3 regions of the Clostridium sp. LBM24168 genome follow, and region 1 is predicted to be linked to each of the others. Evidence: riboswitches for the same ligand, from Rfam matches in the RefSeq annotation. Region 1 holds a riboswitch; each other region holds the start of a gene.
The links. Region 1 has a riboswitch for S-adenosylmethionine ahead of ACSVC9_RS10860 (MetQ/NlpA family ABC transporter substrate-binding protein). Riboswitches for the same ligand answer to the same signal wherever they lie in the genome.
Positions count from the first base shown of each region.

Region 1 (3,287 bases):
ATTATACAATTTTGTTCTTTTTTCAGGAGACATTACAACCCCCATTGGGTTGTGATAGGACGGTATAAAATATGCCAAACTAAATTTGCGTTTTTTTAGATTTTCTCTTAAAGCATTAAGGTCTATCCCATCTTCATTCATCTTAATTCCTGTTATATTTAATCTATGCAGTTTCATAATCTTTATAGCCGTATTGTGAGTCGGATTTTCACATAATATATTATCTCCTTTATTTACAAGGCATGACAGTATAATATTAAATCCTTCTGTAAATCCATTAGTTACAAGTATATCTTTCCCGGAAACATCTATACCCTTGTCTGCCATATATTTGACAAGATATTCAATAAGTGGCTTATATCCCTGTGCATATCCATAATTCAATATTTTCCCGCCTTCTCGCGATACACAATTCAAAAATGATTTTTTAAAATTCTCAACATCAAATAACCTGTCATCAGGAGCTATACTTTTAAATGATATCATTCCTTTCTCCCACTTTATTTCGCTTTTGATTATATCCAATTTTTCTGATTCCCTTGCATAACTATTTATGCGCTTATTCCAGTCTATATTCCACTTTTCCTGAAAATCTACTTTTACATCAGATACAAAAGCTCCCTTTCCTTTCTTCATATGTACAAGGCCTTCATCTTTTAGAAAATCATAAGCACAAATAACTGTATTCCTGCTTACCTTCAATCTTGAAGACATTTCCCTGGTGGATGGAAGTTTTTCACCTGAAGTCATCATTCCTCTAAGTATCATATTTTTTATATAATTTTTTATCTGTATATAAACAGGACTTTTATCATCAATTTTTATATCAAAAAACATAATTATAAATTCACCTCTCTATATATTTTTACATAAATCAATACATAAATAAAGATGATATACTGTAATTTTTTACAATACATCATCTTTATTTATAAAATACTCAAAATTTAGTGTTAAAATGCAGGGATTATACTTCCCTTGTAATTATCCTCTATGAATTTCTTGATTTCAGGCGAATTTACCGCTTTCACAAGAGCCTTCACATAAGGTTTGTCTTTGTCTTCTTTCTTAACTGCAATTATATTTGCATAAGGTGACTCTTTTGATTCTATAGCAAGTGCATCTTTAGTTGGATTTAATTTTGCCTCTAATGCATAATTTGTATTTATAACTGCTGCATCTACATCACCCAATACCCTAGGAAGTTGTGGAGCATCTAACTCCTGAATCTTAAGGTTCTTCTTGTTTTCAGTTATATCCAACTTAGAAATAAGCTCTCCATCTTTAACCTTTACAAGCCCTTCACGTGCTAACAGTTTAAGAGCTCTGGAACCATTTGTGGCATCATTTGGTATTGCAATCTCAGCACCATCTTTGAGATCTTTTAAATTTTTAACCTTATTTGAATACACTCCCATTGGTTCAAGATGAACTTTTGCCACAGAAACTAAATCCGTACCATTTTTCTTATTATAGTCTTCCAGATATGGTATATGTTGAAAAAAATTTGCATCTAACTCACCAGACGCAAGTGCCTTATTTGGTGTTACATAATCTGTAAATTCTTTTATTTTAAGTTCATATCCTTCTTTTTGAAGTATAGGTTTTACCTTTTCAAGTATCTCTTCATGGGGTTTAGGCGTAGCCCCTATTGTTATATCCTTTTTTTCACTTTTTGATGTATCACTACTTCCAGTATTTCCTCCGTTGTTACTTCCGCATCCTGATAATGCTGCTAAAACGAATACAGAAGAAAATATAATTACCAGTATCTTTTTGATGTTTTTCATACAAGTTCCCCCTCAATTAATTTAATCAAAATAAAAACCCGAGAAAAATCCCGGGTTTGAAACCTTAATGATTTTCTCATCTTTCAGCTTTCGCTGTAGGAGTTAGCACCAATGTATATAATACTGGTTGCCGGACTTCATAGGGCCAATCCCTCCGCCTCTCTTGATAAGTTTATTTTGATTTACTTTTTCACGTAATTGATTATATCATCATGTATTTTATCTGTCAATGCAGTTCTCGACAATTTAGAACTTAAATAAAGAATAGCCTGTATAAATATTAATACATTATTTATGCAGGCTTCTATTTATCTATTTAATATTTTCATGATGCATAAATTTTCTTAGAAGCGACTTTACAGTTTTCTTTCATAGAATACTCAACTATATTATCCAGAAGTTGGCTGTAAGACATACCTACTGCTTTTGCACTCTTTGGAAATAGACTATTCTTTGTCATTCCCGAGAGTGTATTGAGTTCAAGTACATAAGGTATATTGTCCTTTATCATAAAATCAACTCTCACATATACTCTACACTTCAACACATCCCAACATCTAAGAGATATTTCTTCAATTTTACTTTGAAGTTTCTCTTCAAGCTGGACAATTATTTCATCTGAAGCACCTTCAGTATATTTTGCCTCATAATCAAAAAACTCTGTTTTCGGCTTTATTTGAATTAGTGGCAATGTCTTTCCGTTTAAAATACAGCAGGTGATCTCATCACCTTTTATATATTCCTCAATCATAACTTCCTCATCATACTTTAATGCCAAATTTACCGAGTACTCTATATCTTCTTTCCTTTTAACTATATTCGTCGCTACACTTGATCCTCCTGAATTTGGTTTTACAACCAGCGGATAACCCATTTCACCCAGATAGTCATAATCTATTTCATCTGTTGATTTGACACAAATCCATCTTGCAGTTTTGATTCCAGCACTCTTCAATACCTTTTTTGTCATGTCCTTATCCATACATATGGAACTTGTAAGTGGCCCACAGCCAGAATAAGGTATATCTAAAGTTTCCAGCACAGATTGGACAGTCCCATCTTCTCCAAATTTTCCATGAAGTGCTATAAAGGCAAAATCCATACTTCCTGTTTTATCTATTATATCTCGCTTATTATCTATAACAATTGGAACTACTGTATACTTATTTCTATCAAAGCAACTCATTATTTCTTTCCCAGAATCTAGTGATACTTCTCTTTCTGAGGATATTCCCCCCATAATAACTCCTATTTTCATATCAATTCCTCCGCTAAATACTGTTTGTAATACCCTTCATCTTCTATTTTACACATCATCCAATATAAAAAAAGAGCCACCCAATAAACATTTTCAACCTGTTGTGGTTCCCTGATTTTCCATAGAGCTCAAAATATCATTCATGTCTGCAATGGCTAACCCGATGGAGCTGTCTGCTATCCCATAATATATATATAACTTACTTTTTATTTTCACAGCTCCACAAGGGAAAACAACAT
Region 1 is NZ_CP196861.1:2,176,557-2,179,843, forward strand. Features, by position in the region: gene pdxR (MocR-like pyridoxine biosynthesis transcription factor PdxR) at 1-837, opposite strand, end outside; gene ACSVC9_RS10860 (MetQ/NlpA family ABC transporter substrate-binding protein) at 954-1,790, opposite strand; SAM riboswitch class I at 1,864-1,963, opposite strand; gene ACSVC9_RS10865 (D-alanine--D-alanine ligase) at 2,116-3,048, opposite strand; gene ACSVC9_RS10870 (glycoside hydrolase family 130 protein) at 3,142-3,287, opposite strand, start outside.

Region 2 (3,287 bases), 810 kb from region 1:
TTAAATACTTCAGTCATAAGTCCTTCTCTGTATAAAGTCCCATCTATATCAAAAAAAGCTGCTGTATTCATATCAAAGCCTCTCTTTCATTCCAATAAGTTATAATAATTAATTATATTATATTGTAACATAAATAGTGCATATTCTTAAACAAAATAATAACTCCAGGCTATCTATGCTCAGAGTTATCATATCTTGTTACTATATACTCTTTTATTTATTAAGTTTCCTATATATTAAGTTCCCTATAGTTTGAAGCAACTGGACTAATATAACAAGTATTATTACCGTGTACACCATTATGTCAGTCTCAAATCTATAATATCCATATTTTAAAGCTACATCTCCAAGTCCACCCCCACCTACAGTTCCTGCCATAGCCGAGCAACCAACTATACTTATAACTGTAAGTGTTATACCAAGAACTATTGAAGGAAGTGCCTCTTTCAACATTACTTTAAATATTATTTGAGTATTACTTGCCCCAAAAGATTTTGCTGCTTCTATTATTCCAGGATCTATTTCCTTTAGAGATGATTCAATTACCCTGGCTGCAAATGGAGCTGCTGCTATTGTAATAGGTACTATCGCTGCAGTAGTACCTATAGTCTTTCCAACTATTAGCTTTGTAAACGGAAAGATTGCTATCATAAGTATTATAAAAGGAAAAGATCTCAATAAATTTATTATTATATCAAACACCTTATACACTATTCTGTTTGGCCTAAGTCCATTTTTATCGGTTACTATCAACAAAATAGCCGGTATAAATCCTATGATTACTGCAAGTATTGTAGAAATACATACCATATAGAGCGTTTGTCCAATTGCAGGAACTAATATCTCTTGAAATGTTTCAGAAAATCCCATATTACTCAACCTCCCAAACTACATTTTTTGAAGAAAGATATTTGCATATAGCTTCCTTATCTTTTTCGTATATATTTATAACAAGACTACCCAACACATCATTACGAAACTTCTCAAGTTTTCCCCATACTATGGAAAATTTTATATTTAAATCTATTGCCATAGATGTTATTAGATTCCCCTGACTTATGTCCTTCGGGAAAAATATTCTTATATTTACACCTTCATCCGGCAGTACGCTATCTGCCCCGAGTAATTTCTTTAAGTTTTTTCCTGGCTTTAAAAATATTTCTTCTACCGTACCAGATTTTTTTATCTCCCCTTCATCAATAATTGCTACTTTATTGCATATTTCTTTTATCACTTCCATTTGATGTGTTACCACAACTATGGTTATTTTAAATTCCTGATTTATTTTCTTTAGCAAATCAAGTATTGATCTAGTAGTATTAGGATCCAAAGCCGACGTAGCTTCATCACAAAGCAATATATTAGGATTTAGTGCAAGTGCTCTTGCAATAGCCACTCTTTGTTTTTGACCACCACTTAATTCCCTTGGCATACTATCGGCCTTATCCTCCAGGCTTACAAGTCTCAGCAAATTATTGACTGTTTTCTTTGCTTCATCCTTACTAATTCCCCATACTTCAAGCGGAAGTGCTATATTGGAATATACATTTTTTCTATTGAGCAAATTAAAATTTTGAAATATCATTCCAAGATTTCTTCTAAATATCCTTATCTGTCTGCCTTTTAAATCTTTTACTTCTTTATCCATAACCTTTATACTTCCTGCATCATAAGTTTCAAGACCGTTTAGGCATCTTAAAAGAGTTGATTTTCCAGCACCACTGTGTCCTACTATGCCAAATATTTCACCTTCTCCTATATGGAGACTTATATTTTTTAATACATTTTTACCTCCAAAACTTTTACCTACATTACTAATATCTATCAATATAATTCATCCTCTCACTACAATCTGAACAAAATATAAAAGCCTGAGGAAAACCTCAGACTTAATTAAACAGCATTATCTCATCTTTCAGCTTTCGCTGCAGGAATTAGCACCATTATACAAGTATATAAGATAACCCTCGTACTGGTTGCCGGGTTTCAAAGGGCCTGTCCCCTCCGCCTCTCTTGATAAGTTCAAGATTTATATTTAACATGGCTTTAATTATATCAACTTAAGTTTAATGTGTCAATATGTTAACTCTTATTTTCCTAGGTCTATATCCTGTAATTCTATAAATTTTGTACCAAATTTTTTCTTATAGATTATAAATAATAGTAAAAATAAAGGTAGTCCTATATAAGAGGATATTACTCCACCCCAATCTATTTTATTTTCTTGAAAATATGTAATTCCTTGTCCTAGTACTACAACTGCACAAAGTAAAAAAGCAATTACAGGCCCTAATGGGAAAAATTTAGCTTTATACTTAAGTTTTGAGATATCCTTTCCCTGAACAATGAAGGCTCTTCTAAATCTGAAATGACATACTGCTATACCAAGCCATGCTATAAAGCCCGAAAGTCCGGAAGCCGCTACAAGCCATACATAAACTGAATCCTCTGCATAAAGTCCTGTCAGAAAACACGCAGAAGCAATTATTGTAGTAATAATAACTGAATTTACAGGAACACCCCTTGAATTTACTTTTCCAAAAATCTTAGGTGCTTTTCCGTCCTTAGCCATAGAATATAGCATTCTTGTAGATGCATACATTCCCGAATTTCCACAGGAAAGTACCGATGTCAATATAACTGCATTCATAAGAGAAGCTGCTCCAGCTATTCCTGCTTTCTGGAATATCATAGTAAATGGGCTTGTCTGAACACCTGCTTTAGTATATGGAATTAGCGCACCTACTACAATTATAGTCCCTAGATAAAATATTATTATTCTCCAAAATATTGTATTTATTGCCTTTGGAATAGCCTGTTCCGGGTTTTCACTTTCTCCTGCAGCAACTCCTACAAGCTCTGTACCTTGAAAAGAAAAACCAGCAATTAGAAATATTAAAAATATGGATTTAATTCCTCCAACAAATGGTGAATCTCCTACAGTAAAATATTTAATTCCAACAGGATTGCCATTAAATATTCCAAATATCATAGCAATTCCAGTTATTAAAAATACTATAACTGTAGTAACTTTAATACCTGCAAACCAAAACTCAGATTCCCCGTAAGCTCTTGCAGATAATAGATTCAAAGCTACTATAAGGGTTAAAAACAACACGCTCCATATTACAGACGGAACAGACGGAAACCAATATTTCATTATAAGAGCCCCAGCTACCATTTCTGCCGCTACTGTGATAGCCCAATTATACCAGTAGTTCCATCCAAGGGCAAATCCTAAAGCTGGATCTACAAATTTCGTTGCATATGTTCCAAACGATCCCGAG
Region 2 is NZ_CP196861.1:1,365,313-1,368,599, reverse strand. Features, by position in the region: gene ACSVC9_RS06825 (HAD-IB family hydrolase) at 1-71, opposite strand, end outside; gene ACSVC9_RS06820 (methionine ABC transporter permease) at 214-870, opposite strand; gene ACSVC9_RS06815 (methionine ABC transporter ATP-binding protein) at 872-1,828, opposite strand; SAM riboswitch class I at 1,906-2,023, opposite strand; gene ACSVC9_RS06810 (amino acid permease) at 2,090-3,287, opposite strand, start outside.
Region 2: linked by a shared signal. The riboswitch ahead of ACSVC9_RS06815 (methionine ABC transporter ATP-binding protein) and the one ahead of ACSVC9_RS10860 (MetQ/NlpA family ABC transporter substrate-binding protein) in region 1 are both predicted to bind S-adenosylmethionine.

Region 3 (3,287 bases), 510 kb from region 1:
GTCTGGATGCCTCTATCATGTGATTCATCAATTTAGCTGCATTCCCATTGTTTCTATAGTCTGGTAATATATCAAGTCCAAAAATTGTCTGATAATTTCCATTTGGAATATGTAGAGAAGGTTCTTTGTACAGTTCGTCATAGATGGCAGTTTCATTTGTTATGCATCCATTTATAAAGCCAATTATTTTTTTATCCTCTTCTGCTACAAAAAAACTTTCCGAAAATATTTTTATACGCTGCCTCAAGGATTTTCTTGTAGCTGCTTCCGCTTTTGGAAAGCATATTGTTTCAATTTTTGCGACTGCGTCAAGATCTTCATCTTTTACCTGTCTGATTGAAATGTTCATTAGTATCGTCCTTTCATGAAAGTATTATATATAAAATAATATCATAATTTTCAATTAAAATTTATATTTTATAGAAAGTACTTGTAAACCTCAATTGTAAAAGTATAAAATATAAAACAAAATGAAATATATAATTTACATTTATACACATATATATTATAATAAATAGTGTAAGGAGGTTATAGACTTGAAGAACAAACGTATGAAGATTGCAAGAGTAGAATGTGATTTGTCCCAGGAACAGCTTGCGGAAAAAATAGGGGTTACAAGACAGACAATTGGTATGATAGAAGCTGGAAAGTATAATCCATCACTTAGATTATGTATTGCCATATGTAGAACATTAAATAGAACATTAAATGATTTATTTTGGGAGGAATATAAATGATAAATAAAAATTTTAAAGATGAGAGAATTATAGCTGAACAGCATAAGATAGCCAGCGATGCATTTCAGATGGTTTCCGTTTTTTTATTAATTTCTGTATTGTATAAGCAATTTATATTGGATGAACCATTTACTTCCTATATGACGGAATTTATTGCATTTTTTGGTGGATCATTCTACATTCTTATAAGAAATGTCATAAAAGGAAATGGTATATTTGATTCAAAGAAACATGGAAATAGAATATATTTGCTGAATAGCTTGATTTCAAGTTCAGCAGTTACAATAATTGCTAGTGTGTCAAATTACATGAAATATATACAAAATAGACAGAATATCGTAATGTTTTTTATAGAAATAGTTATCATTTTTTTAAGTTCATTCGCTATTACTTTTTTCTGTATGTGGGGAGTAGGATGGATTTCAAAAAAACGTGAAAATAAGATACGTAAAGAATATGAAGATGATATGTAAAGAATAATGAATGGAGGGTATAATATGTACAGCGCATATTGCTATGAATTTAAAATCGGGAAGTTAGTTATTGCCGAAAACAGCGGAAATATCACTCATATATATTTTGGAGAAAATATTCCTGAATATACAATGTGTATTGAGACATACTTAATTAAAAGGGTATATGAGGAACTTGAGGAGTACTTTAGTGGGACAAGGAAAGTTTTCGATATACCGCTGGCACCACAGGGAACTGAATTTCAAGGAAAAGTATGGAGAGCACTTCAGAATATCCCTTATGGGGAAACCTGTAGTTATAAGTATATAGCAGAAAGCATAGGAAATGCTAAAGCATACCGTGCAGTAGGCATGGCAAATAATAAGAATCCTATTGCGATTATCATTCCATGTCATCGTGTTATTGGTTCCAATGGAGATTTGATTGGTTATGCAGGTGGGTTAGGTATAAAGAAAAAGCTTCTAGATATGGAGAAGAAAAATAGTTAAAGATCAAATTACCATTAAACTTATTGACAATAAATTTTTTCTAGTATATTATGAAATAAATTAAATAATTGAATCTTATCAAGAGTGGTGGAGGGACTGGCCCTTTGAAACCCGACAACCAACATTTGTATATCGATGTATGGTGTTAATTCCAGCAGAATATTCTGAGAGATAAGAAAAATATTTTATGAAATTAAAGTTGTTTTTCTTATGAAAGACGGCTTTTTTTAATACAAATATTTATTAAATTTACAAGGAGGAAACATATGACCAAGGAAACTAGTTTTATAACAAAATGTGTACATGTAGGCAATGGTATTGATAAAGAGACAGGCTCTATTAGGCGTCCTATAACTATGGCAAATTGTTACAAACTTCCAGAGGATGCATCATCAATTAATTGGAGTGATCCAAACCAGATGCTTTATACAAGGAATACTTCTGCAAATCAGCTTTACCTTCAGCAAAGACTGGCTGCATTAGAGGGTGGTGAAGATTGTGTAGTACTGGCAAGTGGGGTTGCAGCACTTGCAGGAGTATTTTTTACATTTCTTAGAAGTAAATCTCATGTAATATGTTCGAATGTATCATACATAGCAGTTTACAGACTGCTTAACCAGTATCTTCCAGACAAGTATGGAATAGAAGCTACGCTTGTAGATACATCCAACCTGGAAGAAATAAAAAAAGCAATAAGACCTAATACAAAGCTTATTCATGTTGAGACACCTGGCAATCCAACTACGAAGATAAGCGATATTGCAGAAATAGCTAAAATTGCCAGGTCTATTGGAGCATTGTTTAGTGTGGACAGTACTTTTGCATCTCCATATTTACAGCATCCTCTTGAACTTGGAGCTGACCTGGTAGTTCATAGTTTGACAAAGTATATAAATGGACACGGTGATGCAATGGGTGGAGCGGTAATAGGAAAGAAAGAACTTATAGACAAAATAAAAAGTGAAGCTATGGTTAATCTTGGAGGTACAATAAGTCCGTTCAATGCATGGCTTATAATGAGAGGAGTTGTGACATTACCTCTTCGTATGAAACAGCACAGTGATACTGCACTTAAAGTTTCACAATATCTGGAGTCAAATCCATCCGTGAAATTTGTTGCATATCCTGGACTTGAGAGCCATCCACAACATAAAATTGCAAAAAAGCAGATGAAGATGTATTCTGGAGTCATAGCTTTTGCACTTAAAGCAGATAGCGAAACTCACAATAAATTCATAAATTCTCTTAAACTCGTTATTCCGGCAGTTTCTCTTGGACATGATGAAAGTCTAATTGTCTATACAGGTCCGAATGATGAAAGAATAAATTTTTATCCGGAAAAATTTAGGAATGGATATATAAGATTCAGTATAGGGCTTGAAAGTGCAGAGGATATTATCTATGATTTAAAACAAGCACTCGAAAAGTGTGGATTATAAACTAGAAAAGAGTATTACAGAACTATGTACCTGGTTTTGTAATACTCTTTTCTAGTTTATCTGTTTTTGAGCAATCATTAAAATCTAAAAATTTGTGAATTTAACATACATGAATATCTCTTAAATAAAACTTAACACAAACATGCAGT
Region 3 is NZ_CP196861.1:1,670,403-1,673,689, reverse strand. Features, by position in the region: gene ACSVC9_RS08255 (GNAT family N-acetyltransferase) at 1-349, opposite strand, end outside; gene ACSVC9_RS08250 (helix-turn-helix transcriptional regulator) at 537-737, shown strand; gene ACSVC9_RS08245 (DUF6773 family protein) at 734-1,210, shown strand; gene ACSVC9_RS08240 (methylated-DNA--[protein]-cysteine S-methyltransferase) at 1,235-1,699, shown strand; SAM riboswitch class I at 1,772-1,877, shown strand; gene ACSVC9_RS08235 (trans-sulfuration enzyme family protein) at 1,966-3,138, shown strand.
Region 3: linked by a shared signal. The riboswitch ahead of ACSVC9_RS08235 (trans-sulfuration enzyme family protein) and the one ahead of ACSVC9_RS10860 (MetQ/NlpA family ABC transporter substrate-binding protein) in region 1 are both predicted to bind S-adenosylmethionine.